One region of the Peribacillus sp. NPDC096447 genome, then DNA from elsewhere that is predicted to be linked to it. Evidence: riboswitches for the same ligand, from Rfam matches in the RefSeq annotation. Region 1 holds a riboswitch; the other holds the start of a gene.

Region 1 (4,945 bases):
TTGCTCATCATCGATAACAGCTCCAAGGAATTCCCAGCCTTCATATTTCGTTACAAGGCCTTCAACTTCATAACGGCGAACCTGCTCGTCCAATGCGTAAAGTAATTGCTGACCAGTTGTTGCACCAGCGAATGCTGTACGGCTATGTTGAGTACCACCGAAACGACGGAAATCAAGAAGACCTTCCGGAGTACGGTTGAACATAACACCCATACGGTCAAACATATGAATGATCGATGGTGCTGCTTCGCACATCGCTTTAACCGGCGGTTGGTTAGCCAAGAAATCTCCGCCATAAACTGTATCGTCGAAGTGGATATATGGAGAATCCCCTTCACCTTTTGTATTTACTGCCCCGTTGATTCCGCCTTGGGCACAAACTGAGTGAGAGCGTTTAACAGGCACTAAAGAAAATAAATCAACCTGTTGTCCCAGCTCTGCTGCTTTGATCGTAGCCATTAATCCAGCTAGACCTCCACCAACGATAACTATTTTACCTTTACCCAATTCTGTCACTCCCTTATTTCCATTAGCCAAGCTATGTTTTTCCTAATTCTTATAAATGAACTCTATCTTCTTATACGAAAGCGAAAATTGCGCTGATTCCGATATAAGAAAGAAGAACGAAAACGATCAATGTAAAGTAAGTCATGATTCTTTGCGATCTTGGTGAAACTGTAAGACCCCAGCTCACTGCAAATGACCATAATCCATTAGCAAAGTGGAAGATTGCCGAGATAATACCAACAATATAGAACACAATCATAAATGGACTAGAGAAAATTTCAGCCATCATGTCAAAGTTAACTTCAGCACCCATAGCTGCTTGAATTCTAGTTGCCCATATATGCCAAACAAGGAAAATCAACGTTATGATTCCAGTTAGACGTTGCAGCATGAACATCCAGTTACGGAAGAAACTAAATCTGCCTAAATTGTTTTTTGCTGTAAAGGCAATATAAATTCCGTACACAGCATGGAAAATGAGCGGTAGATAGATGACGACCCATTCTACCAGAATCTTCACGGGCGTATACTCAATTAAATGAACTGCCCCATTAAAAGTTTCTTCTCCTTTTGTTGCCATAAAGTTTACCGATAAATGAAAAATTAGGAATAGACCAATTGGAATTACTCCTAGAAGTGAATGAAGCCTGCGATTCCCAAACTCACGATTTTTTGCCACTAAGTGCCCCCCCTTAATTTGTGAAAAATCATGCAAAGATAAACTGGTGGCTACCTTTTATCTCCGCGTGAAAATACAGTATAGAGTCAAAAAAACTCCTCTATACTTCCTTTACAATTATGTGACATGTCCATTTTACTCCTGACTTCTATATGCGTCAAGAAAACGGATACAAGAAATCTCTTTTTCAGAATAGATTTTTTTGGATTAAATTGGCTATTTTTTGCATGTCAAGATGATATTTTGAATAAATTTCTAATTTAACTATTAATATCCCGGTATAATTTCTCATTTTTTTCCAATTGTAATTTAAATAAATAAAAAACAGTATAATTTGCAAAAGAAATACGTTTATAATAGATTTACAGAAAGAGGCGATAAATTATGAAAAAAAATATTGCTGCTGCGATAGAAGAAGAGATTCAAACTGAAGAATTCCTGGTTCCAGCTTTCGGATACGAATTAATCAGAGAAGTTCTATTGAACGATATTCTCGGAAAAGACTCTAATCAAATCCTCTATTGGGCAGGTAAACAATTAGCAAGAAAATTCCCATTGAATGGCGATCAGGAAGTGATTGAATTTTTCCAAAGCGCTGGATGGGGCAATCTGGAAATCTTGAAGTATACGAAACACGAGATGGAATTATCCCTGACGGGTGAAATAATCAGCCGCCGGCTGGATTTACACCCTGATTGTCACTTCCAACTTGAAGCCGGTTTCCTTGCCGAGCAGTTTACACTGCAAAAAAAATTCCTCAGCGAATCAACGGAAGAAATCAAACGCCGCGCAAAAAAAGTGATATTCACCATCCAATGGGATCCCAGAGATCCAATCTAATGAGCCCTTAAAACAGACTTACCCTTTTTACCGGAAGTCTGTTTTTTATTGGACTCCTGACACTTAAGCTAGCACATTTGCATGCTGACCTAGTTTAAATGCTTCATGAAGAGATTCAACCGCCTTCACCATTTCCTTTTCATTGACGACAGTCGAAACTTTAATTTCCGATGTGCTGACCATTTTTACCTGGATGCCTGTATTGGCCATCACTTCAAACATCTCGGCAGCCACTCCCGGATTGGATACCATACCAGAACCGACGATTGACACTTTGGCCAATCCGCTCTCCGTTTCGACTCGGTCGAATCCCAATTGTTCTTTATTATTTTCCAGCACGATCAAGGCCGCTTCCGTATCTTCACTTTTTGTGGAAAAAGATAGATTGGTCGTATCCTCGGCAGTCATGCTTTGAATGATGATGTCCACATTAATCCGGTTTTTCGCAAGTGTTGTGAAGATTGTGGATAATGCACCAAGTGATTGGGGCAAACCATATATTGTGACCCTCGTAATACTGTCTTCAAAAGCAATCCCGCGTACAATTAAGTTTTCTTCCATAGTTGCTTCCTCCTCAATGATCGTTCCTGATTCTCTCTCCATGCTTGAACGGACTTCAAGCGGTATTTGATAATTTTTTGCATATTCGACAGCCCTTGGATGAAGGACGCCCGCCCCCAGGTTGGCAAGTTCCAGCATTTCATCATAAGAAATGGATTGGAGTTTTCGTGCGCCTTTTATGTAGCGAGGGTCCGTTGTGAAAACGCCCGTTACATCCGTATAAATATCGCATCGATCCGCATTCAGCGCTGCAGCGATGGCAACCGCTGTCGTATCGGAACCGCCTCGCCCTAAGGTAGTGATTTCCCCATTTTCATCGTTCCCCTGGAAACCGGCTACGACCACTATTTTCTTCTCCTGAAGCTGAGCCTGGATCCTCGTGGCATCGATGTTTAAAATCCGGGCATTCCCATGAACGGATTCCGTTTGCATGCCAGCCTGCCAGCCAGTATACGAAATGGCTTCATGTCCTTCTTCAATCAATGCCATCGTTAACAGGGAAATCGTTACCTGTTCCCCCGTAGTCAATAGCATATCCATTTCCCTCTTGCTCGGGGTTCCGGAAATATCCCGGGCCATGGAAACCAATTGGTCCGTGGTTTTCCCCATGGCTGAAACAACGACGACTACCTCATTTCCATTTTCCGCTTCCTCGATTACCCGATTGGCAACATTTTTGATTTTTTCTACGCTTCCGACAGATGTTCCGCCGAATTTTTGAACGATTAATGCCATCCTCATGCACCCTCTCTACCTTTTTAGGCAATAAAAAAAGCAATGAGAAATATCTCATTGCTGTGATCACATATCTAAATACTGTAAACACAGTGAGATAGCTCTCCAGGGTATAAACCCTGACAATCCGCCATTTATTAAATGTCAGACCAGGAAAACAAGGTATGAGTCTTGTATTCCTTCGGCGTCATCCCCTTTCAAAACCTTTCATGGAAGCTCATACTTCTCCAGGTTTTTACTCTTGAATTCCGCACCTCTATCAGCACTTTTAAGTTGTCTAGTTAAAAATTCTTTTTAATCATAGCATAGAGATTTATCGGTAGCAAGATTATTCTTGTAATTTTCTAACGATTCCCTCGGCTACCCCTTTTGGCATGCCAGCTTCCACGATTTCCTCGGCGGTTGCCTCTTTGATTTTCTTCAATGATCCAAAATGCCTTAATAATTGCTTCCTTCGCTTTTCCCCGACTCCTGGAATATCATCAAGCTGGGAGTGAACCGCATTTTTCCCGCGTAGCTGGCGATGAAATGTAATCGCGAACCGATGCACTTCATCCTGAATTCTTTGCAATAGGTAAAATTCCTGGCTCCGTGAATCAAGAGGTACGAGTTCAAGCGGATTTCCGATCATCAATTGCGAGGTCCTATGCTTTTCATCCTTAATGAGGCCTGAAAGTGGAATATCAAGGCCCAATTCATTTTCCAAAATATCCCGAACAGCTTCCACATGTCCCTTTCCGCCATCAATGATGATCAAGTCCGGAAGCGGCAGCCCTTCTTTCAATACTCGTGAATACCTTCTTCTGACCACTTCACGCATCGATTCATAATCATCAGGCCCTTGGACCGTCTTGATCTTATATTTGCGGTACTCCCTTTTTTCCGGCTTTCCATCAATGAACACGACTAAAGCGGAGACTGGGTCACTTCCCTGGATGTTGGAGTTATCGAAAGCTTCAATTCGATGCGGGGTGTAGATACCCAGTTGCTTCCCGAGGTTTTCCACCGCATTAATCGTTCTTTCTTCATCCCTTTCAATCAAAGAGAATTTTTCCTGAAGCGCGATGGAGGCATTTTTATTCGCCAATTTAAGCATGTCTTTTTTCGCTCCCCGTTTCGGGTGAATCGTTTTGACACCAAGCAGCCCTTCGGCCATTTCGGCATCCACTGATTCAGGCAGCAATATTTCCTTTGGTTTAAAGTGGTTCGTAATCTCGTAAAACTGACCGAGGAATGTAAGAAGTTCCTGTTCGGGTTCATCGTAGACCGGAAAAAGTGAAACATCCCTTTCTATTAACTTACCCTGCCGGACAAAAAATACCTGAACGCACATCCAGCCTTTATCATAGGCAAAACCAAATACATCCCTGTCGATGAAATCTGTCGTCATCATTTTCTGCTTCTCCATCGTAATATCGATGTGGGCAATTTTGTCACGGAACTCCTTGGCCCTCTCGAAATCGAGATCTTCCGATGCCTCCAGCATTTTTTCAGTCAGTTCTTTTTTTATTTCAGTATGCCCGCCGTTCAAGAACCGGTTGATATCATCCACCATTTTTTTATATTCCTGTTCCTCTACATCATATACACATGGAGCCAGGCACTGGCCAAGATGATAGTAGA
Region 2 (4,945 bases), on a different contig from region 1:
ATCGTTATATTGGTAAATATATCCCTTATGAAGACGGCTTTTTATATAAGGTCCTTAGTGAAAACTTTAAGCTGGGGAGTTATGAAATTAAATGGAAGGAAAATGACTTTACTGATATCAATAACGTGGAGTCACGTGTCCATTATCATATTTCGAATGCCAATCAAGACCCCAAGGTCAGGATTAAAGTGAAAATAAAAGCGAGTCTGCTAGAGGTCCAAGGCTATGACTTGGGCAAAGCGGTGGACCTGAATATAATAGAGGCCAGGGCCGAGCATGTCATTGGTAAAAAATTAAACGAGATGGTAACCATGTTTCAGGAGAACAATATAGATCCAATTGCACTCGGTGATTACGCTAAAAGTAAAACAAGAAATTTCGATCAAAAACATTGGGAGGAGGAATATCCCGATATTCCAATCGAGGTCGATCTGGATATTGAAATGATTCAAACCGGAATAGCTGAATAAAAGTAGAATATTCTGGAGTTTCCCTCTTTATAATAGGGTATTGGTGTAATGATTGTGTCAATGCGGCTAAAGAGGGGGAAAGGCATGGACAAAGCATGGTGGAAAGAGGCAGTTGTGTATCAAGTGTATCCAAGAAGTTTTATGGATAGTGATGGCGATGGGATAGGGGATATAAACGGGATCTTGATGAAGCTCGATTATTTACAAGAGCTGGGTGTGAACGTGATATGGCTATCCCCAGTTTATCAATCTCCCAATGATGACAATGGGTACGATATCAGTGATTATAAAGCAATCATGACTGAATTCGGGACCATGGCTGATTTCGATAGGTTGTTGAAGGCAGTTCATGAACGTGGAATGAAGATCATGATGGACCTGGTGGTCAACCATTCTTCAGATGAACATCAGTGGTTCAAGGAATCGCGATCGTCAAAAGATAATCCGAAGCGTGATTATTATATTTGGAAACCTGGCAGGAATGGGAAAGCGCCAAATAATTGGGAGTCCATTTTTAAAGGTTCAGCATGGGAATATGATGAAGGAACTGATGAATATTATTTACATTTATTCAGCAGGAAACAACCGGATTTAAACTGGGAGAACCCTAAGCTCCGTGAAGAAATCTACAACATCATGACTTGGTGGCTGGATAAGGGTGTCGATGGCTTCCGGATGGATGTCATCAACTTCCTTTCAAAAGATCAAAGCTATTCAGATGGAGCCGTTCATCATGAGAAGCAGTTTGGTGACGGAAGCCCGTTTTTCCTGAATGGCCCGCGCATACATGAGTATTTGCAGGAAATCAATCAACGGGCACTTTCTGGATATGACGTAATTACGGTTGGGGAGATGCCAGGCGTCACACCGGAGGACGCGCAATTATTCACAGGTAAAGATCGTGGTGAGCTACATATGGTCTTTCAATTCGAACATATGGATTTAGGGAGCGGACCAGAAGGGAAATGGAGTAACGATAAATGGAAGCTAACCGATTTAAAGCGAATTCTCTCCAAATGGCAGACTGGTTTGGAGGGGGATGGCTGGAACAGTTTATACTGGAACAACCATGATCAGCCCCGGGTTGTCTCAAGGTTTGGTCATGATGGAAAGTATCGTATTGAAAGCGCTAAGATGCTTGCTGCTTGTCTTCATATGCTTCAGGGTACACCTTATATATATCAAGGGGAAGAGCTGGGCATGACCAATGCTGCATTTGAAAGCATTGATGAATACCGGGATATCGAAACATTGAATTCATATGACGAACTCGTCAATTCTCATGGCTGGTCAAAAGAGCGGATGATGTCAGCCATCCACGCCCGCAGCCGGGATAATGCGAGAACACCGATTCAGTGGAATGACTCCCGGAACGCAGGATTCACGCAAGGGACTCCCTGGATTAAGGTTAATCCCAATTTTCCCGAGATTAATGCAGAAAAGGCCTACAATGATCACAATTCCATTTTTCATTTTTATAAAAAGCTTATCCAATTACGCAAGGAACATGATATCGTCGTTTATGGCCGTTTTGAACTGCTGTTGCCGGATGATGAACGAATATTTGCCTACACGAGATCATTGGAAGAAGAAAAGCTGTTGGTGCTATGCAACTTTAAAGAAAAGCAGGCTCCCTATACTTTGCCTGAAGAGCTGCATGCATATTCTGCCACAAAGCTGATCGGCAATTATGATCAGGAGGAAGAAGGAATCTCCAGTAAACCCCTGCAACCATATGAATGCCGTGTTTATCATTTGAAATGAAAAAAGGACCTGTTCTTTTCCGATTAGGGAAGAACAGGTCCTTTGCGTATTATTTTGATTTAAGATCACATTCCTCTAGGGGAATGATTTTCGTTTTATGCTTAATTTTATAGCCGAACCATAGGACGAAAAATAGAATCAAGCCAATGTAGGAAACGAACATTGAATTCCAGTCAATCCCATCGCTGCTGAAAGCCTGATAGCCTTGTCCGATGATAATGATAATACAAAGGACAAGTGCGAATATAGGCCCGAATGGGAAGCCTTTTGCACGGAATGGTAAAGCATTCATATCAAGGCCTTGTGCAGCGTAAGCTTTGCGGAACCGATAATGGGCAATCGCAATCCCTACCCAGGTGACGAATCCCGCCATGCCTGAAGCGTTCAATAACCAGATATAAACGACGCCATCACCGAAAAATGAAGCTAAGAATGCAACGCAGCCAACTAAAGAGGTCACGATAAGTGCATTCACAGGTACGCCTCTTTTATCTAACTTGCCTAGGAACTTCGGTGCTTTACCATCACGTGCCAAGTCCCATAGCATACGGGTTGAAGCGTACATGCCAGAGTTACCTGCAGAGAGTACGGATGATAAAATGATCGCGTTCATGATGGATGCAGCAAATGCAAGGCCGGCACGTTCAAATACAAGCGTGAATGGACTTACGGCAACATCTTGACTCAATAAACGTGAATCCGTAAACGGAATGATCATTCCAATAACGAAAATTGCAAGGATATAGAACAAGAGGATGCGCCAGAAAACGGATCTGATCGCTTTAGGGATATTTTTTTCTGGATCTTCACTTTCACCAGCAGTCACTCCAAGCAATTCCGTTCCTTGGAATGAAAAGCCGGCAGCCATGAATACGCCAAGAATCGTGAAGAACCCTCCGTTAAAGGGACCTTCGCCCATTGTGAAATTGGAAAAACCAATTGGGTCATTCCCGCCCATGATTCCGAGAATGATCAGAACACCCGTAATCAAGAAAATGACGACTGTCACGACTTTGATCATGGCAAACCAGAATTCCGTTTCCCCGAAACCTTTAACTGACATGTAATTGATAAGAAACATAGTGATTAACGCAATGGCACTCCAGATGAATGAAGGGCTATCCGGGAACCAGAACTTCATAATTAAGACAACGGCTGCCAATTCGGCGGCAATGGTTATTGCCCAGTTATACCAGTAGTTCCAACCAATCGCAAAACCGAAAGACGGATCTACGAATTTGGATGCATAGACACGGAACGAACCGGCCACTGGCATGAACGCAGCCATTTCTGCAAGACTTGTCATTAAGTAATAAACCATGATGCCGATGATCGCGTATGCCACCAAGGCACCGCCGGGTCCGGCTGAATGAATGGCCCCGCCACTAGCTAAAAATAAACCTGTTCCAATCGTTCCACCTAATGAAATCATCATTAAATGACGCGCTTTCAGGCTCCTTTTCAGTTCAGTAGGGCTTGATGCTGATTGTGAATTTGACAATTGATGTTACACTCCTTTTTATTGGAAGGGAACGAAAAATAAAAAACAGCAGTCGAAAAAGATCGACGGCTGTTTATAATAAACCCGTTTATCCTTCCGAAGATAGCTCCCCACGCTTTGTGAAAAAACGTGACAGTGGTGTTCCTGTTCGGTAACACCGCCAGCAAGAATATACTTGGAATATACCCTAACTTCGGCAACTTATCCTTTCAAACGGAGTCTTTAATTTTCCAGAATCTCGTCCGTTTTACTTTTATAAGCTGCAGCCTCTAACTCATCGGTAAATGAGGAAGTATTCAATTTTCTAATATCGTTGCGCCAGCTTGTAAGTGACGTCGGACGATTGTACTCATGAAATTCATGCAATCGTTAATAGATTGCTAGTAATTGAGTAAACTTTACTATATCAAAATTATAAAATAACTTCTGGGATATCGCAATGATTATTTTATGTGGTTATTTTTTCCTAGTAAATCAAAGATGGCAATAAGGAAGAATTCAAATGACGATATACCAAAATAAAGCATTCTGATAACTAAACGGTACGCCTTTTTATAAGGGCATAGTCCAGTTTTACATGTTTGACCACTTCAGGATTCTCAAATAGATCCACTGCCATTTTACCAATCCATTCCAGCGGTAAGGAAATGGTCGTGATGTCGAGCATTTCACTCAGGCTATCATTATTGAAGCCGAGAATGGCCACATCTTCCGGTACCCTTATACCCGATTTCTTAGCGGTAAGAATGAAGCCTGCTGCCGTGTCATCATTCGTGATGATGAGAGCTTCAGGTTTGTCCATCATTGAATTCCAATCCTGAAACAATTGTTCACCGTCTTTGATGTGATAACTGCCTTCAAACAGCCATTCCTTATTGTTTAACAGTTTATGTTTTCTCATGATATCGTTAAAGGCCTTTGTTCGATGAGAACTATTTCTGCTCTTTTTACGGCCGAGGCTGTATCCAATTTTCTTATATCCTTTAGCAATCACGTACTCAAGGGCACAGGAGAAAGCTGCATAATGATCAATGCTTATGGATGAGAATTCAGCCTGGGCTGTATCTTCACATAAAATAATCGGTCCGTATTTTTGATAATCCAAGAGGATTTTCATTTCTGAAATCCTTGAACAAACGATGATGCCATCGAGCTGCTTCATTTGCAGCATATTAAAAGCCTGGATTTCTTTCTCTCTGTCATAATTTGT

What was found. Region 1 has a riboswitch for lysine ahead of ACIQZD_RS03490 (aspartate kinase). Riboswitches for the same ligand answer to the same signal wherever they lie in the genome.
Region 2: linked by a shared signal. The riboswitch ahead of ACIQZD_RS15295 (amino acid permease) and the one ahead of ACIQZD_RS03490 (aspartate kinase) in region 1 are both predicted to bind lysine.

Annotation. Positions count from the first base shown of each region.
Region 1 is NZ_JBIWEV010000001.1:693,321-698,265, forward strand. It holds gene sdhA (succinate dehydrogenase flavoprotein subunit) at 1-507, opposite strand, end outside; gene ACIQZD_RS03480 (succinate dehydrogenase cytochrome b558 subunit) at 578-1,186, opposite strand; gene ACIQZD_RS03485 (YslB family protein) at 1,571-2,026, shown strand; gene ACIQZD_RS03490 (aspartate kinase) at 2,090-3,322, opposite strand; lysine riboswitch at 3,413-3,589, opposite strand; gene uvrC (excinuclease ABC subunit UvrC) at 3,651-4,945, opposite strand, start outside.
Region 2 is NZ_JBIWEV010000004.1:179,669-184,613, reverse strand. It holds gene ACIQZD_RS15305 (Ger(x)C family spore germination protein) at 1-470, shown strand, start outside; gene ACIQZD_RS15300 (glycoside hydrolase family 13 protein) at 555-2,234, shown strand; gene ACIQZD_RS15295 (amino acid permease) at 2,284-3,735, opposite strand; lysine riboswitch at 3,831-4,015, opposite strand; gene ACIQZD_RS15290 (LacI family DNA-binding transcriptional regulator) at 4,271-4,945, opposite strand, start outside.